4 regions of the Rhizobium sp. WSM409 genome follow, and region 4 is predicted to be linked to each of the others. Evidence: riboswitches for the same ligand, from Rfam matches in the RefSeq annotation. Region 4 holds a riboswitch; each other region holds the start of a gene.
The links. A riboswitch is a leader RNA that binds a small molecule or an ion and turns the genes downstream of it on or off. The one in region 4 is predicted to bind cobalamin.

Region 1 (7,292 bases), 160 kb from region 4:
GGCGGCGGTGAAGAGATCGATCCGCGTTACGGCGTGCCGCGGGCAGAGATGCTCTCGCCGGTCAGCACCATGTGCGTGCGCAGCTGCGACGGCGGCTTCTTCCCGATCAGCTCGAACGCCACGTCGGTCGATTTCGGCCGCGACGCCCAGACCTGCGCCAAGATGTGCCCGGGCATCGAGACCGAACTGTTCTATCGTGACGTGACGAGCACCGAAGCCTCGAACATGATCTCGGTCGCAACGGGCACGCCCTACAGCGCCATGAAAAATGCCTTTGCCTACAAGAACCGCACGCCCGGGGAAAAGTCCTCCTGCGCCTGCAATCTGACAGCCTATTATGAGGAGATGCGCGGCAAGCAGGCGGTGAGCGAGCCGCCGCAGCAGGGCTCGATCACCACCATCCGCACCAATCCCCCGGCAAAGGATGCTGCAGCGCAGATCGCACCGCAGCCGTCCGTTCCCGAGCGCCCCTACGATCCGGCGCAGAACCGCGTCCGTCAGGTCGGCCCGCAATTTCTGGCCGGTGATCAGGGCTCGATTGATCTCGCCAACCCGGCAACGTCAGGTCCGCAGCCGCAACAGCAGCAGTGATCGAACAGCTGGATGCGGTGGCCGAGCCATAGCGCCGTTGTGCCAGGGGGCATGAGATGACCGCGAGTCAGGTGAACGTGCGGCGGGAGGTGAATGCGGGTCGCTGGAGCATGGTCAGTAGGTCGTACGACCGCCGCTCAAGTCGAACGTCGATGCGGTCGTGAAGGAGTTCTCTTCAGAGAGCAGCCAGACGACCATCGAAGCGATCTCATGAAGTTCGGCAAAACGGTCGCGCGGAATGCGGACGCGCATATATTCGATAAACTCGGGTGTCAGCCCGTCCAATATGGGTGTCTTTGCGGTGGTCGGCGTTACCGCGTTCACGGCGATCCCTGTCTTTGCGAGTTCCTTGCCAAGAGACTTGGTGAAGCCCAGCACCCCGGCTTTCGCTGCGCTGTAGGCGGCGATGTTCGGATTTCCTTCCTTGCCCGCAACCGAGGAAATGTTCACGATCCGCCCGTAGTCGCGCTTTAACATGACCGGAACGACGTGCCGGCAACAATTGAAGGTTCCCGTGAGGCAGACATCGACGACGTCTTTCCACTCGCTGACATCGTATTCGACCGCAGGTTTTACCGGGCCGGTAATCCCGGCGGAATTGACGAGCCCGTCGATACGGCCAAAAATCTCCTCGGTCGCCGCCGCCGCATTTTCCACTGATACGGGATCTGCGACGTTGACGCCGAAAGCGACGGTGCCGGATCCGAGAGCGGAAGCGCTGTCCTTCGCCATGTTTTCGTTCAAGTCCCAGATGGCCACCTTGCCACCAGACTGGATGACGCGCTCTGCGATAGCATAGCCGATGCCGCGCGCACCGCCTGTGATCACGATGATGCGTTCCTTCAAGTCGATCATGTTCATTGGGCCGTTATCCTCCGATTGAGCCGCCGATAGCCGAATATCCAATTCCGGGACTTCGCCTTCAGCGTATCGATATGACGGTCAGGAATAAAGACATCTCGGCCTCGCACGGCGTCGGCGATACCGGTTTGCTCACCTTGACTGTCAATGGCGTGACTGTGCGATTGAGGCGATGCTCCACCGCACTGCCCTAGGCGTTCAGTCCCCATCCATCATGAAAGACGAGTTCCTCGAGCGGTAGCCGCTGCCGCCAGCCTTTGACGGAGAGTTCCGGCTCGTCATAGAGCCGGTCGACGAAACCGGCACAGAGCCAGGCGACCACCTCGATATGCTCGGGTATGCCGAGAATGCTCTTTAGATCGCCTTCGCGAAAAATGCTGACCCAACCGATGCCGACCCCTTCCGCCCGCGCCGCCAGCCAGAGATTTTGGATGGCGCAGACGGTCGAATATGAATCCATCTTCGGATTGTGGGTGCGCCCCAGCACCACGCTGCCACTACGCGTGGGATCGCAGGTCACGCATATGCCGAGCGGCGCCTCCACGATGCCTTCGAGCTTGAGGGCGCGGTAGGCCTGCCGCCGCTCGCCGGCAAACATCTGCGCCGCCTCCTCGTTGGCGCTCGCAAAGGCGTCCCGGACGCGCGCCCGCACAGTTGGGCTTTTCACCAGAATGAAATTCCACGGCTGCATGAAACCAACCGACGGCGCGTGATGCGCTGCCGTCAGCAACCGCTTCACGACATCGTCGGGCAAAGGGTCGGGGAGGAACTGACTGCGAACGTCACGCCGCGTCATGATCGCGTGATAGACGGCCTCGCGTTCGATCAAGGAAAAACCGGATGCCGCCGAAAGGGCATCCTCATCAAAGGGTCGCATCGTCAAATCCCCAACAACGCGACCGCCCCGCCGTCCGCGCGGATCGGTCTATCTTGCCAGGCCGGTCTTCTGACTCGGCGTCATCCGTCTGCCGCAGCCTTCCCGGCAAAAGCCAGTGGCGTGATGAAGCGGCAGGCGTCGGCCTTACAGCGTTGGGCACGTTCCGGTCTTGCACCGGATTCCCGATTCTCCCGCCTTACCGGCGGGCACCTGACGGCGCATCTATTTCAGGAAACCGGCGCGGCGGCAAGCTGGACCCGATGTGGCGTTGAAGCCGCGTTCGGTTTGGCAGCGGCGCGATGTTCCCTGAACGCCGCAGCCAGCGTTCTGAGCGCCGAGCGCGATCTTGCATCCGTTAGTGTCGAATGCAGGACAATCTCCGACGAGGGCAGCGGCGGCAGGCTGAAGCGCTGACTCACTTCAATCGAGCCCACCGGCGCAAGACGGTGGGAGAATGCCGCGACCGCAAGTCCAGCCGACACCGCCGCCGTCATCACCAGCGAGCCCCCGCCGAGGAAAACCTCGTTCCACGCGATTCCTGCACCATCGAGCGCGTGGGTGGCGATGTTGTGGACGCCACAGGACGGTGACAGCGCAGCAAGACGCAGCGGCTCGCCGCGGCGATACTCGAACTGCGGTGCCGCGAACCACCCGAAATGCTCCGGCCCAAGCACCTCGCCGTCACGCCGGTCCTCCTCCCGGCGAATGATCGCCGCATCCAGCTCACCGCGATCGAATGCATCGAGCAACACTCGAGAATTGTCGAGCCGCACCTCGATCGTCAGCCCTGGATCGTGAGCGCTGAGACGCGCCAGAATCGTCGGAACCTCCGGCCCCGCCACATGCGCGGCTATGCCGAGCGTGAAGTGCCGGCTTGTCGAGGAAAGAGCTGCGACCGCACGATCATGAGCGCCGATGAAATCCCGCGCGGATTGAAGAAAGACCGCGCCCTGCGCCGACAGGCGCACCAAACGCGGGGTCCGCTCGATCAGCCTGTGGCCGAGCCGCTCCTCCAACCGCTTCAACTTGACGCTAATTGCGGCCTGGGTGCTGCCTAACGCCTCAGCGGCGCGGGTGAAGCTCTGCAGCTCGGCAATAGTCACGAACGCCCGGACCGCATCCACATCGAGCATCGTCATATCAATCATCCAAAATTGTTGTTTCTGAAATAGAAAATCATCCAATTCAGTTATGGTCAAGTGACGATTATGGTGGCTCCCGGCAGCGCATCGATTTCACCTGTCATCGGGATTTCGCCGTCGCTCATCCCGTGCTGAAAGGATAACCATGTCACCCGCTTCCATCATCTCATCCAGGCTGCAGGGCATCGTCGCCTTGGCAGCTGCTTGCCTTTCATCCCTGATGTTCGGCCTGGAGATCTCAAGCGTACCCGCGATATTGCCGACGCTGGAGGCGGTGCTGCATGCCGATTCCAGCAACTTCAATGGATCATGAATGCCTATACGATCGCGGTGACAACGGTGCTTATGGCAACGGGCACGCTGGCCGACCGTTATGGCCGCAAGCGCGTCTTCCTGATCGGCATCATTGCCTTCGGCTTGACCTCGCTGATCTGCGGGCTCGCGGACAATGCATCCGTTCTGATCGTCGCCCGCTTCCTCCAGGGCATGAGTGGCGGCGCTATGCTGATCTGCCAGGTGGCCGTCCTCTCGCACCAGTTTCCAGAGGGGCGGCAGCGCAGCATGGCCTTCGGCTGGTGGGGGATTATCTTCGGCATCGGCTTGGGATTCGGGCCGCTGGTCGGCGTTATGATCGCGGCCTTGTCGACCTGGGAATGGGTGTTCCTGGTCCATGTTGTGCTGGCGGCCGTGACAGCCACGCTCGCCGTCTTCGGTGTCTGTGAATCGCGTGACCCCGAGGCGAAAAGCCTCGATATCGCGGGCATCGCCACCCTGTCGCTTTCCGTCTTCTGCCTTGCCTTCTACATCACCCAGGGGCCGGCCCTCGGTTTTGACAATACGACGGCACTTGCAGCCATCGGCCTTTCTGCCGCAAGTTTCATAGCCTTCATCGTTGCAGAGAAGATCAATTCGCGGCCGATGTTTGATGTCTCGGTCTTTCGCATCCGCGCCTTCTCCGGCGCCATAATCGGCTCGGTCGCGATGAATATCAGCTTTTGGCCCTTCATGATCTATCTGCCGATCTGGTTTCAGGCAGGCCTTGGTTATGGTAGTCTCGCCGCCGGTTTGTCGCTGCTCGCCTATACGCTTCCCACGCTCATCGTCCCGCCGCTGGCTGAGCGGCTATCGCTGCGCTATCGCCCCGGTCTCGTCATTCCAATCGGCCTGTTCACGATCGGCCTCGGTTTCCTGCTGATGCGGCTCGGAGCTGCCTCCGACGCGGCAAGCTGGCTGACCATGCTGCCCGGCGCATTGCTTTCCGGCCTCGGCCTCGGAATGACCAATACCCCCGTCACCAACACGACGACAGGTGCGGTCGCGCGCGACCGCGCCGGCATGGCATCGGGGATCGATATGAGCGCCCGGATGATCTCACTCGCGATCAACATCGCAGTGATGGGCTTCATCCTGGTCAGCGGCGTGTTCTCACATCTAGAAAACGTCCTGCCGGCGACGCTCGGCCCGGAACAACTGCGGGCTATGGCTGAACGCATCTCAGCCGGAAACATCGCCTCCCTCCCCGATCTGCCCGCCAACATCATCCGCGACGCGCTCGTCGAGGGATTCGGCTGGGTGATGCTCTACGGTGGCCTCGGTGCGTGGCTGCTGGCCACGGCCAGCTTCCTCGTCTTCGGCTCAGGAAAGATTCGCCGCTGCGCCGAAGATGAGGCATGCAATTCGACTGTGGTTTGAGGATGAGGCAGTGCTATGCTCTGGAGGTGAGAATGGAGCAAGACGTCACCGCGCACCCCCTCTATCCAGCAGCGAACAGACAGCCGCCCCGCGTCGGTTTGAAGCGGCTTGGCAAGCCTCTTCACCCCATCGTTCCTATGGCCTTATCGCCACCGAAGGCGTATGGACTGAGACAGTCCATCGCAGCATCCCGGTTGCCCGTGCCCCGCCTCACACCCATGATCCTTGCCGTCGCCCTGTTCATGGAACAGATGGATTCGACCGTGATCGCCACCAGCCTGCCGGCAATCGCCGCCGATATCGGCACCTCGCCGATCGCGCTGAAGCTCGCCGTCACCAGCTATCTCGTGGCGCTGGCGATCTTCATCCCGATCAGCGGCTGGATGTCCGATCGTTTCGGTGCGCGCAACATCTTCCGCATGGCGATCTTCGTCTTCATGATCGGCTCGATCGCCTGCGCCTTTTCAAACTCGATCACGGCCTTCGTCATCTCGCGCCTGATTCAGGGCGCCGGCGGCTCGATGATGACGCCGGTCAGCCGCTTGCTGCTGGTCCGGGGAACACCGCGCCACGAACTCGTCGATGCCATGGCCTGGCTCACCATTCCCGCTCTGATCGGCCCGATCATGGGTCCGCCGATCGGCGGCTTCCTCACCACCTACCTCACCTGGCACTGGATCTTCTGGATCAACGTCCCGATCGGCGTGCTCGGCATCATCCTCGTCACGCGTTTCCTGCCGGCCGTCGAGCCACGCAGTCCGCGGCCGATGGACTTCCCGGGCTTTTTCCTTTGCGGCATCGGCTTCTCTGGCTTCGTCTTCGGCGTGTCGGTGATCAGCCTGCCGGCCGTGCCCGTCATTTACGGTTATGTCACGGTTGCGATCGGCATCCTTGCCGGCCTCATCTACCTCCTCCATGCCCGCCGCGCGCCCTATCCGCTTCTCGATCCGAAGATGTTCCGTTATCCGATGTTCCGGGCGGCGATCCTCGGCGCCTCGAATTTCCGCATGGGGCTCGGCGCCTTGCCCTTCCTGATGCCATTGATGCTGCAGCTCGGCTTCGGCCTGACGCCGCTGCAATCGGGCTCTGTCACCTTCGTCAGCGCGCTCGGCTCCATGGGCTCGAAATTCGCCGCCGCGCGTACCTTCAATGCCTTCGGCTTCCGCACCGTCATATCAATCACGACCTTGCTGGCGGCGATCTTCCTCGGCATCAACGGCCTTTTCACCGCCGAAACGCCGCTGTTCCTGATCATGGCCTGCCTGCTGATCGGCGGCCTGTTCCGCTCCATGGCTTTTTCGGGCGTCAACGCCATGGCCTTCGGCGATGTCGACGACGCCGACAGCAGCCAGGCGACCGCGATCAATGCCGTTGCCCAGCGTATCTCCATGGCGATGGGCGTGGCGATCGCCGGCGGCATCCTCGAAATCTCCAGCAGCTTTCACGACGGTAGGCTGCTGGTCTCCGATTTCCACATCGCCTTCTTCAGCGTCTCGGCGATTTCGGCGCTGGCCTGCATCACCTTCCTGCGCCTGCCGCATGATGCCGGCGCGGAACTGACGGCGCGCGGTCGCAAGCGCAGGCATGCCGAGCCCGAAGAGGCCGTGGCGGAAAATAGCTGATTGAGACAGATCTGCCTGGCGCGATGGAAGCATTCCTCACCCGCCGGTTCGCAAGACTCGGCACCGGCAGGCGCCAGGGTGAAATGACCCACGTGTACCCCAACACCCCATTCTACTTTATGATTTATTCACACATCAAATACACACTGCGTTTGCGCGTTTTGGGTTGCTATCAGGACATGGGCATGAGGGCTCGTGATGTGACCGTCAGCGTCGATGCCCGTATTGATACGCCAGTCGGGAACATGTCCGACTGAGCCGCAATTCTAGGCCGCCGCGGAATGTTTCATTTTTTGAAAACGATGCCTCTGACCGCCAAGCTGGCGGCGATTATCGTTGCCGTCAACCTCTGCGGCATTTCCGCTTTCGCCACCTATACCTGGATGTACGAAACCCGGGCGTTGATCGATGGCGCCAAGGCGAACTGGTCCAAGGATGCCGAGCAATTTGCATCTCTGGCTGCGGGCGGCGTGAAATGGGGGAAGGCGAACGCCGTTCGAGAGGCTT
Region 2 (7,292 bases), 1.2 Mb from region 4:
TCTTGAGGTCGATCAGCGGCTGATAGAAGGGCTTGATCGCCTTGTTGGAGATCGCGGCGCGCAGCCTGGTTTCCAGCGCGGCGCGTTCCGTTACCTTGTCCTGCATCGAAGGTTCGAAGACGAAATAGTGGTTGGGTCCGCGTGATTTCGCCTCGTACATGGCGAGGTCGGCACGGTGGGCGGCATCTTCCAGCGGCTCGGCTCCCTCGGCCCAGCGGTCATAGCCGACGCTGGCGCCGACTTCGACGGCAAAGCCATCGATATGGATCGGCCGGGTGACGGCCTGGATCAGCAGCTTGGCAAAACGCTCCTCGCGCTGCGCCGTCAGGGCGAAGGCGACGATGATGAATTCGTCGCCGCCGAAGCGATAGACGCAATCGGCATTGCCGAGCGCGCAGATGCGTCTGGCAACCTCGATCAACAGGATGTCGCCGCCCTTGTGGCCGACGAGGTCATTGACCTTCTTGAAGCCGTCGAGGTCAACGGAGAAGATGGTGACGTTGCGGTCCCACTCCTCGATCTCGGCCTCGTCGTCCTTGATCGGCCGGGAGAGGATCTTGCGCTCGAAGGCGTAGCGGTTCGGCAGCTTGGTGAGATGGTCGTGGGTTGCGGTCCAATCGGCTTTTGCCTGGGCGGCCGCGCGCAGTTCCATTTCCTTACGCAGGTCGGCGATGCGCAGCACCGAATAGACGAAGCTCATGGCGCCGGCGATGCCGAGCGCCAGAACGAGCTTGTCGGCGCCGTACTCGCCGAAGCCGGTCATGAAGGCGACCAGGCTGTCGTCGAGCTGTAGCAGCGTGCCGAGAAGCCAGAGGGTCACTCCAGACACCACGATCGACACGCATTGCCGTCCGGCCCTGCTTTGGAAAAACACCGGCATTATGCCTTCTCCATCTCTACCTTCGCGGAAATATCACGAAAGTCTGAAATGTTTGTTGAAACCAGAAGGCGAATTATCAGAGGCGGCAGCCTGTTGCTGTGCCGCAGAGAGACCCGACGGGGCCTGTGGGGAACCAGGGCGTCGTTATCAGCGCGATCGCCTTCGTGGTTCGGGAGACCGGCTGATGCGGGAAAAGAACGAAGGCGAGCGTGCTAATGCATCGCTCGCCCTTTCTCGTGCTTCAGGCGGTGACGATCAGCAGCGGAACGCTGAAGATGAGACCGACCAGAACCGTGACTGTGGCGACACGCATAAAACGCAGGCGTCGCGTGCGCTCGCCACTCCAATCATATGTCATTCTTCCATCTCCTTGGGACAAGGAAGTAGTCCCCGCAAAGCCGGGTTCAACATAGATGACGCGATTTGCTTGTGCAAAGCTGGATAAGATCAGCAGTCTCTAATGCTGGAAGCGCAGAGACCAGCGCTGTCCGTTGCTGGTCATGCGGATGACGGAAAGCGGCTCGACGTCGCTCAGCCAGAAGGAGGAGAGCGGCGCCTGCAGTACATGCACGATCGCTGCCCGGATGACGGCCGCGTGGCTAACGGCGATCACATGGCCGCCGAGGCTCGATTGCTCATCCATCCAGCCGGCGATGCGCGTGCGCAGATCAACAAGGCTCTCGCCGCCATGCGGGGCCCCTTCCGGATCGCTCATCCAGCCCATGAGGTTTTCCGGCTCTTCGGTCCCGATCGTCGTGATCGACCTGCCGGCCCAGCGGCCATGGTCGCAGTCGCGAAGTGCGAGGTCTATGCGGGCTTCGAGGCGGAGCGCTTCCGCGGTCTGGCGGGCACGCAAAGCCGGGCTCATGGCAATTCGATCGGCGCGGGGCGGGGGGATCATCCTGCCGGCCTCCTCCACTGCCTTATCCTCGAGCGGTTCGTCGAGCGGGAACAGGGCCTTGCGGCTTGCTGCCGTCGCGCCGTGGCAGATCCAGGTGAGGCGCGTGTTCACGGTCGTTCTTGTCTCCCGGAATGCGGCGACAGCGTCCTTCGCCGGCTTGTGAAGTTTCGTTGACAGTCTCTTCGGCGTGCAGATATAACCGTGCAGTTGCGGGTTTGGAAGCCGGTGTAAGTCCGGCGCGGTCGCGCCACTGTGACCAGCGTGTCGAAAGCTCTTCGCGCTGGAAGTCAGACCCTACTGCACAAGCACTCTTTCGACTGAACGCGTCATTCCCGGAGGAATACATGTCTGACACCACTTTCGCGCCCGTTGCGGTACCGGCGCCGATCCCTGTAGGCGAGATCCTGCCCTGGGCGATCTTCGGCGGCCTGCTGATGCTCATCGTCCTCTATTTCGTCGGCACCGAGGAAGGCGCAATGGCGCTGTTCAACGGCATGTATGTGCACGAATTCGTGCATGACGGCCGCCATCTCCTCGGCTTTCCCTGCCACTAAAGCGCGTCGCGATCTTTCAGATTCGCTCATCGCGCTATAGGTTTTTGTTTTACGCATGTCTTTATCGCAAAACCGCGGCACACTTTTGCGCGACGTGCCTTAAGGGAGTTCCGGACATGGTTGGAAACCTCTTGCTTCGCGGCATGCTCGCGGGCCTGATTGCTGGCATCCTGGTTTTCGCTTTCGCCCATACGTTCGGCGAGCCGCTGGTCGATGCGGCGATCGCCTTCGAGGAGGCGAGCGCCCAGGCGGCCGGCGAAGCTGCCGAACCCGAAATCGTCAGCCGCGCCACACAGGCCGGTCTCGGCCTTTTCACCGGCGTCATGGCCTACAGCGCCGCCGTCGGCGGGCTCTTCGCGCTCGCTTTCGCTTTCGTGCACGGCCGCTTCAGCAGCCTTTCGCCGCGCGGCACCTCGGCCGTCATCGCCATTGCCGCCTTCGTGGCGGTCGTCCTCGTTCCCGGGATCAAGTATCCGGCCAACCCGCCGGCAGTCGGCAATCCCGATACGATCGGCGCCAGGACCGAGCTGTTCTTCCTGATGATCGTCGTCTCGCTTGCGGCGCTGATTGCCGCAGTGGCGCTGTCGCGCCGCCTGTCCGAGCGTTTCGGTCTCTGGAACGGCGCGATCATCGCCGGCATCGCCTATCTCGTCTTCATCGGCGTGGTGCTCTATCTGCTGCCGCCGATCAACGAGGTGCCGGAGAACTTCTCGGCGATGGTGCTCTGGCGTTTCCGCACCACTTCGCTCGGAATGCATGTGATCCTCTGGGCAACGCTCGGCCTCGGCTTCGGAGCGCTGGCGGAAAAGCGGCTTGCGGTCGGGGGCGGGGAACGCGGCCGGCCGGCCACGGCATTGCACTGAACGCATCGAAGGACGCCGCTTTGCCGGCGCCCTGAACTTTTCGGGCGAGTATGAAAAACGACAGAGCCAGACCACTGCTGTTGACGGCGTTCTCTGCCGTCGCGTTTTTTTGTGTGGTCGCTGGAAGCGCTTTTGCCCATAGCCGCAGCGACGGCGGCAGCCATGCGGGTCTGGATATCCCGCAAATTTCCCACGGCGAGATGGCTGTCATGTCTGACTATCGCAGTGGGATTGTCGATCTTGCATCCCGTGCTGTCGATACGAACGAGCCGTTCCGCCGCGTGCTGAACTATGCAGAGATCCAGTATTCCTACTGTCTGTGGGGCCGGATGCCGGGCAGCGTGACGGATGAGGAAAGCCCGTTCAACGAATGCGCTCATGCCTATCTCGCCGCGACCAAGGCGGTCTTGCTTTCGATGCGCGAGATGCCGCGGGAGGCTGCCGCGGCGGGTGAAATCATTTCCGCGGTCGACGCCGACATGGTGCGGCGCGGGCTTGCGCTGATCAGCTGCCGGTTCAGCGACGAAGCCTTCAACACCGCCGATATCGTCAAGCCGCGCTGGAGCGAGATCCCATTCCATGCCGCCAGCATGGCGTCGCTGACGGGGCTTGCCGCGTTGTTCGGACTTGGCGTGTTTGCGCTTCGTCGCTTCTCGCGACCGAAAGCTCAGTCGTCGGAATAGCGCTGCTCGCGCCACGGATCGCCGTAGATGTGGTAGCCGTTCTTTTCCCAGAAGCCGGCCTGGTCGGCAGGCATCAGCTCGATGCGGCGCAGCCATTTGGCGCTTTTCCAGAAATAGAGATGCGGCACGACGAGGCGCATCGGGCCGCCGTGCTCCGGTGTCAGCGGCAGGCCTTCCCAGGCGGTGGCGAGGATCGCATCCTCGGCAGCGAAATCGGAGAGCGGCAGGTTGGTGGTATAGCCGTCATAACTCGTCAGCATGACGTAAGCGGCTTCAGGCTTCGGCATGGCGAGGTCGAGCAGATTGCGCGTCGAAACGCCCTTCCATTTGTTGTCGTAGCGCGACCAGGTGGTGACGCAGTGGATATCGCTCACCCCCGTGCTCTGTTCGATCGCCTGGAAGTCGGCCCAGGTGAGGGTGCGCGTCGTTTCGACGAGGCCGCGCACCTCGAGCCGCCAGGTCTCGGTCGAGATGACAGGCTGCTGGCCGAGATCGAGCACCGGCCAGTTCTTGACGAGGTGCTGGCCGGGCGGCAGGCGCTCGGCTTCGGGACGGCTGATACGGCCGGTCAGGAACTTGCCCTCTGCCGCCCAGCGGCGCTTGGATGTGGTGAGTTTGTTATCGGCGGGCGTCTGGTCGTCGCTCATGGGCGGGGGCCTCCTTGCGGTGCAGCAATAGGACATCCACCCCTGCCGGGTGTCAAGTTTCGACGGCCCCTTGGAAATCCCTACCCACCCCTCTAAACTCGGTCCGTCGGGTATGCCTCGCTGGGGAGTGGAGGCAGAAAGGGGAGGAGCCGGTTCTGTCTTCGAAATATCGTGCGATAGCGGCGTTGCTGGTGGTGCCGCTGATCATCTTCTCCTTCTTCACCTATGGGAGCGCGATTGCGACGCGCGCCTATATGGAGGAAGCCTCGGCGCAGGCAGGAACGGCGTTGCGCCTTGCCGTTTCGGCACTCAGCGGCCATCTCAACCGCTACGAGGCGCTGCCGGCGCTGATCGCCGATCACGACGACATCAAGGAACTGGTGAGCGCGCCTGAGGATGTGGCGCTGCGCGATGCGGCCAATCTCTATCTCAAGGAGATCAACGGACTGCTGAAATCCTCCGATATCTATGTGGTCAAGCCAGACGGAGAGACGATCGCGGCCAGCAATTACGATGGGCCTGCAAGCTTCGTCGGACAAAATTTCAGCTACAGGCCCTATTTCCAGGATGCAATCGAAGGCCGGCAGGCACGGTTTTACGCGCTCGGCACCACCTCGCTGAAGCGCGGCTACTATTTTGCCGCACCGATCCGGACCGGCGCGGATATTCGTGGCGTCATCGTCTTCAAGGTCGATATCGATATGATCGAGTCCTCCTGGGGCGGCGGCGAATACAGGATTTTCGTCTCCGATCCGGAGGGCATCATCTTCATGTCCGGCAGCCCGGAATGGCTCTATGGCGCGATCCTGCCGCTGACGGCCGACCGCGTCGCCCGCACCGAGGCGTCGCGACGCTATGCCAATGCCAGGCTGGCGGCGCTGCCGGTGACGCGTCACCACTTCGAGCAGCATGAGCTGATGACGCTGGCCAGCGAGCGCGGTTCGAGCGAATATCTGGTGCTCTCGCATTACATGCCGGCCGAGGACTGGACGGTGAACGTGCTGATGGAGACGAGTTCCATCCGCGCCCAGGCACGCACGGCGCTTGCTGCCGTGTTTCTCATTCTTTGCATTGCCGGGCTTACGGTGGCCGTCCTTCGCCAGCGGCGGGCGCGGCTTGCCGAGCGCATGCAGATGCAGGCCGAGGCCCGCAACGAGCTGGAGCGGCGCGTCGAGGAGCGCACGGCCGATCTTGCCCGCGTCAACAGCCGCATCGAAGAGGAGATTGCCGAGCGGCGGCTGACCGAGCAACAACTCCGACAGACGCAGGCCGATCTGATCCAGGCGGGCAAGCTTGCCGGGCTGGGGCAGATGTCGGCTGCGCTTTCGCACGAATTCAACCAGCCGCTCGCCGCCGCCAAGACCTACACGGACAGCGCCTCCGTTCTCATCGACCGCGGTCGGACGGAGGAGGCGCGGGACAATATCCGGCGTATCGGCGGGCTGATCGACCGTATGGCTGCGATCAGCCGGCACCTGCGCAACTTCGCCCGCAAGCCGAACGAGAAGCTCGGCCTCGTTTCCCTCGACGAGGCGATGCGCGATACGCTGGAGATCGTCGCCTGGCGGTTGAAGGCGGCGGATGCCGAACTGCTGCTCGCTCTCGGCCCGCGTCCGCCGGTGGTGCGCGCCGGTTCGGTGCGTCTGCAGCAGGTGCTGGTGAACGTGATCTCGAATGCGGCCGATGCGGTGGAAGGGCTGGATGATCGGCGCATCGAGGTTTCGGCCTTCGAGGAGGCCGGAAAGGTGGTGCTGACGGTGCGGGATCATGGACCGGGCGTGCCGGCGGCGATCGCCGAGCGTATCTTCGATCCGTTCTTCACGACGAAGGGCGTCGGCAAGGGGCTCGGCCTCGGGCTTTCGATTTCCTACAACATCATCAAGGATTTCGGCGGCAGCCTGACTGCTGCCAATCATCCCGAAGGAGGCGCGGTGTTCCGCATCGAGCTGCAATCGGCGGCAGGGCTGATGCCGGAGGCAGCGGAATGAACGATGCAAAGATCCTGCTGGTCGACGACGAGGAGGAACTGCGCCGCTCGACGGCGCAGGCGCTGGAGCTCTCCGGCTTCAGCGTCGAGACCTATTCGAACGGCGACCACGTGCTGGAGCTGATCGGCTACAGCTTTCCCGGCGTCGTTGTCAGCGATATTCGCATGCCCGGCATCGACGGCATGACGCTGATGCAGAAGATCCGCGAGCTCGACCCGGAGGTACCGGTCATTCTCGTCACCGGCCACGGCGACGTTCAGCTTGCGGTGAAGGCGATGCGCGAAGGCGCCTATGATTTCATCGAGAAGCCGTTCACGCCGGAGATGCTTGCCGGCGTCATCCGCCGGGCGATGGAGCGGCGCGGCCTGGTGCTCGAAAACCGGCTGCTGAAGGCGGTCGCCGGCAAGCGCGACGATATCGAGGCGCGGCTGCCGGGGCGCACGCAGGTGATGGTGGATCTGCGCTACCGCATCCGGGCGATCGGGGCGAGCGATGCCGATACGCTGATCGTCGGCGAGACCGGGGCCGGCAAGGAGGTGGTGGCGCGGGCGCTCCACGACATCAGCGCCCGGGCGAGCCGGCCGTTCATCGCGATCAATTGTGCCGCACTGCCGGCGAACCTGATCGAGAGCGAGCTCTTCGGCCATGAGGTGGGGGCATTTCCGGGTGCGGTAAGGCCGCGTTATGGAAAGTTCGAACACGGGCGCGGCGGCACGATCCTGCTCGACGAGATCGGCTCCATGCCCTTCGACCTGCAGGCGAAGTTCCTGCGGGTG
Region 3 (7,292 bases), 1.5 Mb from region 4:
CGATCCATTGCGGATGGTTCGTCCTGAAATGCAACGTCGCCCGCGCCACCGGCACTCCTGCCGCCAGCAGCTTCTCGCACATGTCCACCAGGATATTGTCGATGAACCGCTCGCCGCGCGTCTCGTTCACCAGCCAGTCGAGAATCCGTCTTCTGCGGATCGGCCAGACGCCTTCGCCCGCCTCGACGACAGTCCCGGCCTTGTTCGAAATGGATTGCATCAAAAACTCCCGCTACGCCACATCATTGGCGAGGACCGAATTTATTTCCGCTGAATGTGGGCGATGAGGGAGCAAATGATAAGAGGCAGACTGCGATCAAGACTCAGAAATCCCAGTCCTCGTCCTCGGTCGCCACCGCCTTGCCGATGACATAGGAGGAGCCGGAGCCGGAGAAGAAGTCGTGGTTCTCGTCGGCATTCGGCGAAAGCGCCGACAGGATCGCCGGATTGACCTTGCAGGCTTCAGCCGGGAACAGCGCCTCGTAGCCAAGGTTCATCAGCGCCTTATTGGCATTGTAGTGCAGGAATTTCTTGACGTCCTCGGTCAGCCCGACGCCGTCATACAGCGCTTCGGTATATTTCGCCTCGTTGTCGTAGAGTTCGAGCAGCAGTTCGAAGGCGAAATCCTTGATCTCCTGCTTCCGCTCGTCGCCGAGCCGCTCCAACCCGCGCTGGAACTTGTAGCCGATATAATAGCCGTGCACCGCCTCGTCGCGGATAATCAGCCGGATCATGTCGGCCGTGTTGGTGAGCTTGGCGCGGCTCGACCAGTACATCGGCAGGTAGAAGCCCGAATAAAAGAGGAAGCTTTCGAGGAAGACGCTCGCGACCTTCTTCTTCAGAGGATCGCCGGAGCGATACTGCTCCATGATCAACGCCGATTTCCGCTGCAGGAACTCGTTCTCTTCCGACCAGCGATAGGCATCGTCGACATCGGGCGTCGAGCACAGGGTCGAGAAGATCGAGGAATAGGAGCGCGCATGCACCGCCTCCATGAAGGAGACGTTGGAAAGCACCGCCTCCTCATGCGGCGTTACCGCATCCTCCATCAGCCGGATGGAACCGACACCGTTCTGGATCGTATCGAGCAGCGTCAACCCGGTGAAGACGCGGATGGTCAACTGCTGCTCGGCCGCCGTCAGCGTTGCCCAGGAGGGAATGTCGTTGGAAAGCGGCACCTTTTCCGGCAGCCAGAAATTGCCGGTGAGCCGGTTCCAGACTTCGAGATCCTTATCGTCCTCGATGCGGTTCCAGTTGACGGCGCGCACGCGGGAAGCGGGTTTGATTTGCATGTTCATCGGGTGGTCCTTTTCGGGCGCCAGAATCTGCATGGCGAAGGGAACTGCGAACCCTCCCGTTCCTTGCAGCGCCAGCAGCATTCAAATCACAAGGTACAGGATACGCAGCCCTGCACCTCGGTGCCGGACAGCGCCATCTGGCGAAGGCGGATGTAGTAGATCGTCTTGATGCCCTTCTTCCAGGCGTGGATCTGCGCCTTGTTGATATCGCGCGTCGTTGCCGTGTCGCGGAAGAACAAGGTCAGTGACAGGCCCTGGTCGACATGCTGGGTCGCCGCCGCATAGGTGTCGATGATCTTCCCCGGTCCGATCTCGTAGGCATCCTGATAATAGTCGAGATTGTCGTTGGTCATGAACGGCGCCGGATAATAGACGCGGCCGATCTTGCCTTCCTTGCGGATCTCGATCTTCGAGACGATCGGATGGATCGAGGAGGTCGAGTGATTGATATAAGAGATCGAGCCTGTCGGCGGCACTGCTTGCAGGTTCTGGTTATAGAGGCCGGAGGCCATCACCGCCTTCTTCAACGCCACCCAATCTTCCTGCGTCGGAATGTGAATGCCTGACGTCTCGAACAGCGCCTTGACCCTCTCCGTCGCAGGCTCCCAGAGCCGGTCGGTATATTTGTCGAAATAGTCGCCGGAGGCATATTTCGAGTTCTCGAAGCCCTTGAAGCTCGCGCCGCGTTCGACCGCCAAAAGATTCGAGGCGCGGATCGCGTGGTAGGTCACCGTGTAGAAATAGATGTTGGTGAAATCGACGCCTTCCTCGGAGCCATAGAAGATGCGTTCGCGGGCGAGGTAGCCGTGCAGATTCATCTGGCCGAGGCCGATCGCATGGCTCTCGTCATTGCCCTTCTCGATCGAAGGGACTGAGGAGATGTGGCTCATGTCGGAAACAGCACTCAACGCCCGGATCGAGGTCTCGATCGTCTTGCCGAAATCGACCGAATCCATCGCTGCCGCGATGTTCAGCGAGCCGAGATTACAGGAGATGTCCTTGCCGAGATGTTTGTAGGAGAGGTCGTCGTTATATTCGCTCGCCTCACTCACCTGCAGGATTTCCGAGCATAGATTGCTCATCGAAACACGTCCGGCGATCGGGTTTGCCCGGTTCACCGTGTCCTCGAACATGATGTAGGGATAGCCGCTCTCGAACTGGATTTCGGCAAGCACCTGGAAGAATTCGCGTGCCTTGATCTTCTTCTTGGAGATGCGGGCGTCGTCAGCCATCTCGCGGTACTTTTCCGTCACCGAAATCTCGGTGAAGGGCACGCCATAGACGCGCTCCACGTCATAGGGCGAGAACAGGTACATGTCCTCGTTGTTCCTCGCGAGTTCGAAGGTGATATCGGGCACGACGACGCCGAGCGACAGCGTCTTGATGCGGATCTTCTCGTCGGCATTTTCGCGCTTGGTGTCGAGAAAGCGCATGATGTCGGGGTGATGGGCATTGAGATAGACGGCCCCCGCGCCCTGCCGTGCGCCGAGCTGGTTGGCATAGGAAAAACTGTCTTCGAGCAGCTTCATGACAGGTATGATGCCCGAGGACTGGTTCTCGATATGCTTGATCGGCGCGCCCGCCTCGCGGATATTCGTCAGCGACAGTGCCACACCGCCGCCGCGCTTCGACAATTGCAGCGCCGAATTGATCGACCGGCCGATCGATTCCATATTGTCCTCGACACGCAGCAGGAAGCAGGAAACCAGTTCGCCGCGCTGCTTCTTGCCGGCATTGAGGAAGGTCGGCGTCGCCGGCTGGAAACGGCCGGAAATGATCTCGTCGACCATGTCGCGGGCAAGGGCCTCGTCGCCGCGCGCGAGCGCCAGCGCCACCATGCAGATGCGGTCCTCATAGCGCTCGAGATAACGCTTTCCGTCGAAGGTCTTCAGCGTATAGCTGGTGTAATATTTGAAGGCGCCGAGGAAGGTCGGGAAACGGAATTTCTTGGCATAGGCCTGGTCGAACAGGTCGCGCACGAAATTGAAGGAATACTGGTCGAGAACCTCCTGCTCGTAATAGCCCTCGGTCACGAGGTAATCGAGCTTTTCCCGGAGATTGTGAAAGAACACCGTGTTCTGGTTCACATGCTGCAGGAAATACTGCTTGGCCGCCAAACGATCCTTGTCGAGCTGGATCCTGCCCGCATCGTCATAGAGGTTCAGCATCGCATTCAGCGCGTGATAGTCGAGCGTTTCCGCCGCTTTCAAAGGGCGTTCGCCGGCGGGATGAGCAAAAGTGTTATGCGGTTTTGCGCCCGCATCCCGCGTCAGAGGTGTTCCCGTGTCCAAAACCGTTCCATTCCGTGTTTGACGTTGGCGACATCCGCTTCTGTGCCCAGCAGTTCGAACCTGTAGAGGTAAGGCACCTGGCACTTCTTTGAGATCACGTCGCCGGCGAGCCCGTATGTTTCGCCGAAATTGCTGTTGCCCGCGGCAATCACGCCGCGGATGTGTCCTCGGTTTTCCGTATCGTTGAGGAAACGGATCACCTGCTTGGGAACGGCGCCCTTGCCGCCGTCGCCGCTATAGGTCGGCACGATCAGCACGAAGGGTTCGCGGATATGGAACGAGTCTGCGCCATTTGGCGGAATGCGCGCCGCGCGCAGTCCGAGCTTGGCGACGAACCGATGGGTGTTCTCGGACCGGCTGGAATAATAGACGATCAGAGCCATCGCCTTTCCTCAGGAAAGTGCGCTGATCATGTCGGGACGGAAGCCGGCCCAATGCTGCTCGCCGGCGATGACGACGGGCGCCTGCATGTAGCCGAGGCTGCGGACCCGATCGAGCGCTTCGGCATTCTGCGAAATATCGACGATGTCATAATCGACCCCCAACCGGTCGAGGGCGCGGTAGGTGGCAGTGCATTGGACGCAGGCAGGCTTGCTGTAGACGGTGATGGTCATGATATTCCTCGTGACGACGCGATTGGGACGCAGGACATCGATCGGAAATCTCGCGATATCCGTCGAAAACACTCTGTATTTTGCAGCGATGCGGCTCGTTCAGCCGCTGGGCGTGACCCGCCCTCTACCTCTAGCGGGTGGCGGCCTGAACTGAGATACTGACATGACTTCACCCCGAAGTGGCTCAATGCGAAGGTTTCGGGGGCGGAGGCTCGGGCCTGCGAAACGCGATGCGGAGATTCCCCGCAGCCATGCAACGCGACCTTCCGGACACCCCGCCCGTGGACGTTTCGTTCGAGGCAGGTCTCCTGGCTCACGGGTCAAAGCACCCTGCCCCAGCCTTCCCGGAGCATCATGCTCCAGTGACCTGAAATCGGACAGTTGCTCGCCGCTTACAGTTGCGGGGGCAGCTCCGGCATTGCCGCGCCATGATGGCGAAACGCACCGTATTCCCGTCTTAGCCGCCGATCCTCACGAATCGACGGAACCTCGAACACTAGATATGGTACGCGAATCGCTGATGACGTCAACAAGTTGTTGTGGCAGCGCAGCAATGGCGGCAGCGAATCGCCGTGACTGTGTATGATGTGGATAACGAAGCGTTAACGGAAAAGCGCTGTGGAGAACCCGTCAGAAAAGAGCCGGCAGAAGCCGGCTCCCCGAAACGACATTCATATTTTTATTCGAAGCAGCCTGAGCGCGTTGATCGTCACCAGCACGGTGGCGCCGGTATCGGCGAGGATCGCTGGCCAGAGCCCGGTAATGCCGGCGATCGTCGTCACCAGAAACACCGCCTTTAGCCCGAGTGCGATGGTGATATTCTGCAGGATGTTGCGCATCGTGCGTTTGGAAAGTTCGATCATCCGCGCCACGTCGCCAACGCGTCCGTGCAGCACGGCGGCATCCGCCGTCTCCAGCGCCACATCGGTGCCGCCGCCCATAGCGATACCGATATCGGCAGCGGCCAGCGCCGGAGCATCGTTGATGCCGTCGCCGATCTTGGCGACGATGAAGCCTTGGCGCTTCAATTCGCCGACGACCCGCTGCTTGTCCTCCGGCATCATCTCGCCGCGCCAGTCGATGCCGAGCATGCCGGCAACGGCTGCTGCCGTCCGCTTGTTGTCGCCGGTCAGCATGATAGCCTTGACGCCTGCTGATTTGAGGGCAGCGAGCCCGGCCTCGGCATCCTGACGCGGCTCGTCGCGCATGGCGATAAGGCCGGCCACAACACCGTTGACGAGCAGCACCGACACGCTCTTGCCCTCGTCGTTCAACGCCGAGATGCGTGCATCCTGTTCAGCACTGAGCGTCCCGCGCTCGCGGGCGGCGGGCGGCGACAAGAGGTCCAGCGTCTCACCACCGACTTTGCCGCTGACGCCCTTGCCCGGCAGCGCTTCCAGCTCGAAGGCCGGCGGCACGGGAACGCCGTCCGCCTTGGCGCGGTTGAGGATCGCCAGCGCCAGCGGATGGCTGGAACCCTGTTCCAGCACCGCCGCGCGCGACAGCACCTGCGCCTCGGTCAGACCAAAGGAAATGATGTCAGTCACCTGAGGCTTGCCTTCCGTCAGCGTGCCTGTTTTGTCGAAGGCGACCATCGTCACCTTGCCGAGCGTCTCCAGCACCGCGCCGCCCTTCATCAGCAGCCCGCGCTGCGCACCGGATGAAAGCGAGGCAGCGATCGCCGCCGGCGTTGAGATGACGAGCGCGCAGGGGCAGCCGATCAAAAGGATCGCAAGGCCCTTATAGACCCATTCGCCCCATGGCCCTGCGAACAGCAGCGGCGGAACGACCGCAACCAGCGCTGCGACCACGACCACGCCGGGCGTGTAATAGCGCGAGAACCGATCGATGAAGCGCTCGGTCGGCGCCTTCGATTCCTGCGCCTCCTCCACCAGCTTGACGACGCGGGCGATGGTATTGTCGGCCGCGGCCGCCGTAACGCGAACCCTAAGCACCGCATCGCCATTCACCGTGCCGGCAAAAACGACGGCATCGACGCCCTTACGCACTGGCGTGCTCTCGCCCGTCACCGGCGCCTCGTCGATCGCGCTCTCGCCTGAGAGGATGATGCCGTCCGCCGAGATCCGATCGCCAGGACGAACCATGATGATGGCCCCGACCGAAAGGCTTTCCGCCGGCACCTCCCGTGTCTGCCCATTGTCTTCGAGCAGCGAGGTCTTCGGCACCAGCGCCGTCAGCGACTGGATGCTTTCGCGCGCCTTGCCCGCTGCCACCCCTTCCAGCAGCTCGCCAACGAGGAACAGGAACACAACGGTCGCCGCCTCTTCGCCGGCATTGATGATAACGGCGCCGACGGCGGCGATCGTCATCAGCATCTCGATCGAAAACGGTGTGCCTGAGAAGGCGGCCATGATGGCGCGCCGCGCGATCGGCACCAGCCCGATCAGCATGGCGACGATGAAGGCGTAGGACGCGATCGCCGGCACGAGATGGCCGACGGTGTAGGCGGCAACGAGTGCTCCACCCGAAAGGATGGTCAGCCGGCCCTTCCTGCTCTGCCACCAGGGACCGGCCATCGGCGCATGATCGTGCCCGTGCAACCCCTCGATTTCCTTCTCGCCATGATCGTGGGGATGGTCATGGCTATGACCTTCATGATCATGTACCGCATGATCGTCGTCATGGCCCGCGTGATCGCCGCAGCCATGTCCATGATCGTGACAATGCTGTGAGCCCTGAGTATGCGCAGGCGCAGCGTTTCCGGCAAGCGGCGCGACGGAATAGCCGAGCCCCGTCACCTTCTTCTCGATCATCTTGAGATCGCTGCTGCCATCGTGCCGAACGGTCATCGTGCCCGCCATCACCGAGACGGAAACATCGGCGACACCCGCCACGCGTCTGACCGCCGTATCGATCTTGGTTGCGCAGGCGGCGCAATCCATGCCGCCAACCCGGTATCGTGTCTCGCTCTCAGCCATCATCCGCTTCCTTGTCAAACAGAAGCATCTCTCCTACATCCTATAGCGACTAGAGGTGCAAGAGGAAAATCATGAAAAAGATCACCATTGGCGAAGCCGCGCGCCAAAGCGGCGTCAAGGTGCCGACGGTGCGCTATTATGAAAGCATTG
Region 4 (7,292 bases):
GCGCCAAGACAAGTGCACGCATCCTTGCAGGCGATATTCAGAGGGGAAAGGGAGGGGCGATCAATGCTGCGATCCTGCTTGCGGACCTGAGAAACTTCACGGCGCTGACCGAGGTTTATCAGCCGGGCGAAATCGCCGGGTTTCTGAATGAACATTTCGAGCTGATCGGCTGGCATGTCGAGGAAAATTCGGGCGAGATCCTCAAGTTCATGGGCGATAGCGTGCTGGCGATCTTTCCGACCGATGCTGAAGATCCGCAAAAGGCCTGCATGGCCGCTCTGGCTTCAGCAAGGAATATTCTAGAAGCCAACAAGGTGCTGAATGGTCAGCGGAGGAATGATGTAGGTCCTGACATCGGCGTCGATGTCGTGCTGCATCTCGGCGAGGTCTTCTACGGAAATATAGGCGCACGCGGCAGGCTTGATTTCACGGTGATCGGCAGCGCCGTCAACGAGGCTTCGCGGCTCGAAAAGCTCTGCGGCACGCTCGGGCACCATTTGCTGATGTCGGAGAGTTTCGCGGTCACCTCTGCCGTTGCCAGCGAATGTCTCGGCTCCTTCGAATTGCGCGGCGTTTCGAAGCCGGTCAACGTCTTCAAACTCGCCGGCACCGACTGACGACGGAGTGTTCCGACTTGCTCAGATCTCGCCTGAGACCTCGCGGCGGCGGCGGTCGAGTTCTTCGCTGTAGCGGCGCAGCGTATAGCTTTCGCTGAGCTGGCCGATCACCTTGCGTTCGATCAGGTTGTTGACGACGGCGAGCGCTTCGCTTTCGCTCTTGTCGAAGATCGCCGCCGCCTGCCTGGCATTCATCTGCGGCTGCAGGAAATCGTTGCGATAGTGGATGAAATCGGCAAGCGTCTTGCCCTCGTCCTGCGCATCGGTCGGATTGGCGTAAATCTCCGGCACCAGCACGAGGCCCGCATATTTGTCGCTCTCCTCGACGAGGATGACGCGCTGGGTCGAGCCGATCGGGAAGGCCTGCTTGAATTCCTCCAGAGAAATGCCCGCCCTTGCCGTCTTGACGTCGGCGCGCATCAGCTTGTCGACCGTCAGATTGCGGATCCAGCCGACATCATGGGCGCTGCGGATGCTTTCGCCGCGCAGGTGGAAGCGCCATGTGGCGAAGGAGTAGCCGAAGGTCGAACGCACGACCAGCGAGGAGGTGATGACGGCAGCGAGCACCAGCGCCGTGATCGGAAAGTCGCCGGTGATTTCGAGCGCCAGGAAGGTCATGGTCAGCGGCCCGCCGATGACGGCGACGGCAAGCGAACTCATGCCGACCACGGCATAGATGACGGGCGTCAGCGTCGCATCGGCGAAATAGGGGCCGCAATAGGCGAAGAGTTTGCCGAGCAGGGCTCCCATGAACAGAGAGGCGAAAAACAGGCCGCCCCTGAAGCCGGAGCCGATCGAGATCGCCGAGGCGAAGGATTTCAAAAGGAAGAGGCCGATCAGCGTCGGGATTGCCACGTCACGGGAAAGGTTGAGATGCAGCGCGCCGTGGCCGGCCGAAAGCACCTGCGGCGAGATCATCGCCAAGAGCCCGACGATGATGCCGCCGAGTGCCGGGCGGAAGGGTGGGGCGATCGAGCTCTTGCGCGCAAGCTCCTCGACAAAAGCGACGCCCTGCATGATCAGGATGCCGACACCGGCGCAGAACGCACCGAGCAGCAGCGCTGGGATATAATCGGCCGGCACGACCGAGCCGAAGCTGCCGATATCGATGGTGAAATCGCTGCCGGCGAGCAGCCTTGCGATCAGGGTGGAGACAAGGGCGGAGACGACGACAGGCGTCAGCGAGACGATCGTATAGGTGCCGATGATCAGCTCGAAAGCATAGAAGGCGCCGGTCAGCGGCGCGTTGAAGGCGGCGGCGATGGCGCCCGCCGCGCCGCAGCCAACGAGGGTGCGCAGGTCCGAGCGGCGAAGCTGCAGCTTCAGACCGAATTTCGAGGCGAGGCCGGCGGCAAGCTGGGTATAGCCGGCCTCCAGGCCGACGGAGGCGCCGAAACCGTTGGAGATCAGGTTCTGCACGGCAACGATGATGCTGTCGGTCAAGGACAGGCGGCCGCCATGCAGCGCATTGGCCTCGATCGGGTCGACCATCGGTTTCTTGCGTCGTTTCGCCAGCACGAAAAGCAGCAGGCCGAGCAGGGCGCCGCCGATAACCGGGGCGGTGAGCAGCAGCAGCTTGTTCTCGATCTCGGAGGAGCTCAACCTTTCGCTGTCGGCAATGCCGAAGACCAGCTGATGCAGCTCGTTGGAGACGTAGCTCATGCCGGTGACGGCAAGACCCGAGATGATGCCGACGACGGCGCCCGCCAGCGACAGGCCGACCTCGCTGCGCCGGGTCAGCGCCCTCAGGCGTCCCGGATCAAAGAAAACACGCAGCGCGCGGAAACCGCGCCGATCCAATTTCATAAGCATGGCTAGACAACTAGGCGGGGAGAGGCCCGGTCAAGGGCGGAGATGGTCGGGCACTCCGCTTGCGACGCAATTGCGGCGAAAAGCCGGAGCGCGGGATAAATATTTATCACGTAAGTCTCTGATAAAAGACGATATTTTAGGTAGAGTAAGTCGTGTTGGCGTGGGCGCTCCAACCGGCCGGCTATTCCCTAGCCGTGAAGGCCGGTTGACTTCACCCCTGCGCTTGCCTAACCATCCCGATAACGGATGGTCGACTGACCATCCTGACATAACGGATGGTTCCGGATCGGTGTTGCGCCCTTCCGGATGAAAAGGGAATGTGACGGGGCGGACCCAAGCCGGGCGCCTTCATCACAGCCGACCCCGCGACTGTAGAGCGGTCAGGGTCTTCCATCCGGCACTAAGCCCTTCCGGCCGGCGGCTTGCAATCATGCAAGCGGGCGGGATGGGCGACATGCCGGAAAAGCCACTGGATATGCATGGTGATCAACCGGGGTCGGACGCCTCTCAAGTCTACGAATCGTCCACCTTTTCACTGATGCAGCCGGGAAGGCGAGGATGATCCGCTGGCACGATCAGGGCGACCGGTTTCCGGTCCGCCCCGATCGCGGCCGATAACCGCGAGCCAGGAGACCTGCCATGCGGCCGGGCGAGAAGCCCACACCTGGGCACTATGCCCGTTGCCAGCACGGAGGTTGTCTTGGCTGAACGATTGAATTCGGCGCGGCCTGGTGCAGGGCGCGCGACGCCTCCAAGCAGTGCTGCAAGAGGTGTGCTTTCGGCCGTTTATGTCGAATGCTGGGTCCCCCCCTCTGTCCTGCCGGACATCTCCCCCACAAGGAGGGAGATCGGCAAGCAGCACGACCGTCGCCCTACATCAATTGTTTGGAGAAAAGCTCTCGGCGATTCAATCTCCCCCCTTGTGGGTGAGATGTCCGGCAGGACAGAGGGGGGTGTCACACCCTCAGTAGCCGAGAAAGGTGCACTCGGAACAAGCCACGGCTACGCACTCTCCCTGAGGGGCGTTTGAGCATGACTGCCACCTTCATCCTCGGCGGCGTACGCTCCGGCAAATCCCGTTTCGCCGAAGACCTCGTGACGGCCGCCGGACTCGACCGCCATTACCTTGCGACCGGCCGCGCATGGGACGAGGAGATGCAGGCGCGCATCGCCCAACACAAGGTCGACCGCGGTCCGTCCTGGACGACGCATGAGGAGCCGCTCGATCTTGTCGGCAAGCTCACCGCCATCGACGGACCGGGGCGCATCGTGCTGATCGACTGTCTGACGCTCTGGATCACCAATCTGATGATGGAGGAGCGGAACATGGCGGCGGAATTCGCCGCCCTTGCCGATTTCCTGCCCGCCGCGAAAGCGCGGCTCGTTTTCGTTTCCAATGAGGTCGGTCTCGGCATCGTGCCCGACAATCGCATGGCGCGGGATTTTCGCGATCATGCCGGCCGGCTGCACCAATCGATCGCGGCGAAGGCCGCCGAAGTCTATTTCATCGCGGCAGGCCTGCCGCTGAAAATGAAGGGTTAAGTCCATGAACCAGCAGAAGATTCCCGCAACCGTCATCACCGGCTTTCTCGGCGCCGGCAAGACGACGATGATCCGCAACCTGCTCACCAATGCCGGCGGCAAGAAGATTGCGTTGATCATCAACGAATTCGGCGATCTCGGCGTTGACGGCGATGTGCTGAAGGGCTGCGGTGCGGAGAATTGCACCGAGGACGATATCATCGAGCTGACCAATGGCTGCATCTGCTGCACCGTCGCCGATGACTTCATTCCGACGATGACCAAGCTGCTCGAGCGCGAACAGCGTCCTGACCATATCGTCATCGAGACTTCGGGGCTTGCCCTGCCGCAGCCGCTGGTCGCCGCCTTCAACTGGCCCGACATCCGCACGCAGGTGACCGTCGACGGCGTCATCACGGTGGTCGACAGCGCTGCGGTTGCCGCCGGCCGTTTCGCCGACGACCATGATGCCGTCGATGCGCGCCGTGCCGAGGATGAATCGCTCGATCACGAAAGCCCGATCGAGGAGCTGTTCGAGGACCAACTCACCTGCGCCGACCTCATCGTGCTCAACAAGACCGACCTGATCGATGCTGCCGGCCTTATCAGGGTGCGTGACGAGGTCGCCTCCCGCACCGCCCGCAAGCCTGTCATGATCGAGGCACGGAACGGCGAGGTGTCTGCCGGCATCCTGCTCGGCCTCGGCATCGGCACGGAGGACGATATCGCCAATCGCAAGTCGCATCACGAGTTGGAGCATGAGGACGGTGCGCCGCACGACCATGACGAATTCGACAGCTTCGTCGTCGAGCTCGGCCCGGTCGCCGATCCCGCCGGCTTCATCGCGGCGCTGAAGACGATCATATCAGCCCATGACGTGCTGCGTCTCAAGGGTTTCGTCGATGTCTCGGGCAAGCCGATGCGCCTGCAGCTCCAGGCCGTCGGCAGCCGCATCGACCATTATTTCGACCGCGCCTGGGGCGCGAGCGAAAAGCGCGCCACGCGCCTCGTCGTCATCGGCCTGCACGAAATGGATCAGGACGCGGTGAGGGCGGCGATCGAAGCGCTGGCGTAACCCGATGCATCTGCTTCTGGCTCAACAGGGAACGATCAGCGACGGCGAGGAGGCAATCGACCTCGGGCAGACGCCGGGCGATATCCTGTTCCTGTCGGCGGCCGACAGCGAGCTTGCCGCGATCGCAACCGCCCATCGCGAGCGCCGGGCGGGGCCTTCGCTCCGGCTCGCCAGCTTGCTGAGCCTCAAGCATCCGATGTCTGTTGATACCTATGTCGAGCGCACGGTGCGGCATGCGAAGCTGATCATCGTGCGTGCGCTCGGCGGCGCCAGCTATTTCCACTATGCGCTGGAGGCGCTGCATGCGGCAGCAGCGCGCGCCGGTGCGCTGATCGCGGTGCTGCCGGGCGACGCCAGGCCGGATGCGGGGCTGGTGCCTTTCTCCAACGTTGATCTCGACGATCTCAACGCGCTCTGGGCCTATCTGATCGAGGGCGGCGATGCCAACGCGCGGGCCTTTCTCGACTATGCCGAGGCGATGCTGTCTGGCGCCGAGAAGCCGGCGCCGGCTGTGCCTTTGATGAAGGCTGGCATCTGGTGGCCGGGGCGGGGACTGATCGGGGTTGAGGAGTGGCGGCGGATTGTTGCTTCGCTCCAGGGTGCGCCTTTGGGTGTGGCACCCCCCTCTGTCCTGCCGGACATCTCCCCCACAAGGGGGGAGATCAGGGATGAGAGGTCTCGCTCCATCTCCTCGGCCGAAGGCACGGTATCCTCCAACGTTTCTTTTGTGCGAAGCCCAAGCGACTTGCCGATCTCCCCCCTTGTGGGGGAGATGTCCGGCAGGACAGAGGGGGGTACTACGAACTCGACGCAACAGGCATCCCCCATCGTCGCCATCAGCTTCTACCGCGCCCTCGTCCAAAGCGGCGAGACCGGGCCGATCGAAGCTCTGATCGAAGCGCTGGTGACACTCGGCCTCCGCCCGCTGCCGGTCTTTGCCTATAGCCTCAAGGATCCGGTTTCCACAGGCATTCTCGAAAGCGTGTTTTCGACGCTGAAACCCGATGTCGTCATCAACACCACGGGCTTTGCCGTCTCGGCACCGGGTGCGGACCGGCAGGCGACGGTGCTGGAGGCGAATGAGGCGATCGTGTTGCAGGCGATCCTGTCGGCCTCGTCGAGGGAGGCATGGGCGGCTTCCTCGCAGGGCCTGTCGGCGCGCGATCTCGGCATGAACGTGGCGCTGCTGCCTGAAGTCGATGGCCGGGTGCTGGCGCGGGCGATCTCCTTCAAGACGGCAGCGCGCTACGATGCTGCCGTCGAGACGAATATTGTCGCCAGCGAGCCGGATACCGGGCGGGTGCGCTATACGGCCGAGCTTGCCGCCAACTGGGCGCGGCTGCGGAAAACATCGGCCCATGACCGGCGCATCGCGCTCGTCATGGCGAATTATCCGAACCGGGACGGTCGACTTGGCAACGGCGTCGGCTTGGATACGCCGGCCGGGACCACTGAGGTGCTGAAGGCTATGCGGGCTGTGGGTTATCCGGTCGCCGAGATTCCCGCCGACGGCGATGCGCTGATCCGCCACCTGATGGAAGGGCCGACCAATTCCGGTTCCGATGGAAAGATCATCCGCGAGACGCTTTCCCTGAGTCTGTACAACAGCTTCCTGGAATCTCTTCCCGATAAGATTCAAGATGAGGTGAGAGCCCGCTGGGGCAATCCGCAAGACGATCCGTATTTTCGCGAGGGCGTCTTCGCCCTGCCTTTCGCGCGTTTCGGCGAGGTGCTTGTCGGCATCCAGCCGGCGCGCGGCTATAATATCGATCCGAAGGAAAGTTATCATTCGCCGGATCTCGTGCCGCCGCACGGTTATCTCGCCTTCTATGCTTTCCTGCGCCGCGAGTTCGGTGCCCATGCGATCATCCATGTGGGCAAACACGGCAATCTGGAATGGCTGCCGGGTAAGGCGCTGGCGCTGTCGGAGACATGTTATCCGGAAGCGATTCTCGGGCCGTTGCCGCACCTCTATCCTTTCATCGTCAACGATCCGGGCGAGGGCACGCAGGCCAAGCGCCGCACTGCCGCCGTCATCATCGACCACCTGACACCGCCTTTGACGCGGGCCGAGAGCTACGGACCGCTCAAGGATCTGGAGGCGCTGGTCGACGAATATTACGAGGCCTCCGGCGGCGATCCCCGCCGCATTCGTCTGCTCAGCCGGCAGATCCTCGAGCTCGTTGCCGATATCGGCCTCGACCGGGATGCCGGGATTGCCAAGGGCGAAAGCGAGGGCGAGGCGCTGAAGAAGCTCGATGCCTATC

Region 1: another riboswitch for cobalamin. It lies ahead of bluB (5,6-dimethylbenzimidazole synthase); the one in region 4 lies ahead of cobU (bifunctional adenosylcobinamide kinase/adenosylcobinamide-phosphate guanylyltransferase).
Region 2: another riboswitch for cobalamin. It lies ahead of AC25BC_RS17560 (CbtB domain-containing protein); the one in region 4 lies ahead of cobU (bifunctional adenosylcobinamide kinase/adenosylcobinamide-phosphate guanylyltransferase).
Region 3: another riboswitch for cobalamin. It lies ahead of nrdH (glutaredoxin-like protein NrdH); the one in region 4 lies ahead of cobU (bifunctional adenosylcobinamide kinase/adenosylcobinamide-phosphate guanylyltransferase).

What each region holds. Positions count from the first base shown of each region.
Region 1 covers NZ_CM172794.1:2,195,053-2,202,344, forward strand. Annotated here, with positions in the region: gene AC25BC_RS11010 (DUF2865 domain-containing protein) at 1-591, shown strand, start outside; gene AC25BC_RS11015 (SDR family NAD(P)-dependent oxidoreductase) at 706-1,452, opposite strand; gene bluB (5,6-dimethylbenzimidazole synthase) at 1,643-2,329, opposite strand; cobalamin riboswitch at 2,372-2,558, opposite strand; gene AC25BC_RS11025 (LysR family transcriptional regulator) at 2,557-3,468, opposite strand; partial or broken gene AC25BC_RS11030 (MFS transporter) at 3,617-5,163, shown strand; gene AC25BC_RS11035 (MFS transporter) at 5,382-6,785, shown strand; gene AC25BC_RS11040 (methyl-accepting chemotaxis protein) at 7,067-7,292, shown strand, end outside.
Region 2 covers NZ_CM172794.1:3,530,922-3,538,213, reverse strand. Annotated here, with positions in the region: gene AC25BC_RS17570 (putative bifunctional diguanylate cyclase/phosphodiesterase) at 1-880, opposite strand, end outside; gene AC25BC_RS17565 (histidine phosphatase family protein) at 1,338-1,892, opposite strand; adenosylcobalamin (AdoCbl) riboswitch at 1,970-2,124, shown strand; gene AC25BC_RS17560 (CbtB domain-containing protein) at 2,126-2,335, shown strand; gene AC25BC_RS17555 (CbtA family protein) at 2,452-3,198, shown strand; gene AC25BC_RS17550 (hypothetical protein) at 3,249-3,881, shown strand; gene AC25BC_RS17545 (sulfite oxidase-like oxidoreductase) at 3,866-4,528, opposite strand; gene AC25BC_RS17540 (sensor histidine kinase) at 4,720-6,516, shown strand; gene AC25BC_RS17535 (sigma-54-dependent transcriptional regulator) at 6,513-7,292, shown strand, end outside.
Region 3 covers NZ_CM172794.1:3,886,778-3,894,069, forward strand. Annotated here, with positions in the region: gene AC25BC_RS19180 (adenylate/guanylate cyclase domain-containing protein) at 1-220, opposite strand, end outside; gene nrdF (class 1b ribonucleoside-diphosphate reductase subunit beta) at 324-1,298, opposite strand; gene nrdE (class 1b ribonucleoside-diphosphate reductase subunit alpha) at 1,385-3,589, opposite strand; gene nrdI (class Ib ribonucleoside-diphosphate reductase assembly flavoprotein NrdI) at 3,568-3,972, opposite strand; gene nrdH (glutaredoxin-like protein NrdH) at 3,982-4,203, opposite strand; cobalamin riboswitch at 4,485-4,710, opposite strand; gene AC25BC_RS19205 (heavy metal translocating P-type ATPase) at 4,875-7,142, opposite strand; gene AC25BC_RS19210 (MerR family transcriptional regulator) at 7,214-7,292, shown strand, end outside.
Region 4 covers NZ_CM172794.1:2,358,445-2,365,736, reverse strand. Annotated here, with positions in the region: partial or broken gene AC25BC_RS11855 (adenylate/guanylate cyclase domain-containing protein) at 1-617, shown strand, start outside; gene AC25BC_RS11850 (chloride channel protein) at 639-2,429, opposite strand; cobalamin riboswitch at 2,689-3,085, shown strand; gene cobU (bifunctional adenosylcobinamide kinase/adenosylcobinamide-phosphate guanylyltransferase) at 3,462-3,971, shown strand; gene cobW (cobalamin biosynthesis protein CobW) at 3,976-5,025, shown strand; gene cobN (cobaltochelatase subunit CobN) at 5,030-7,292, shown strand, end outside.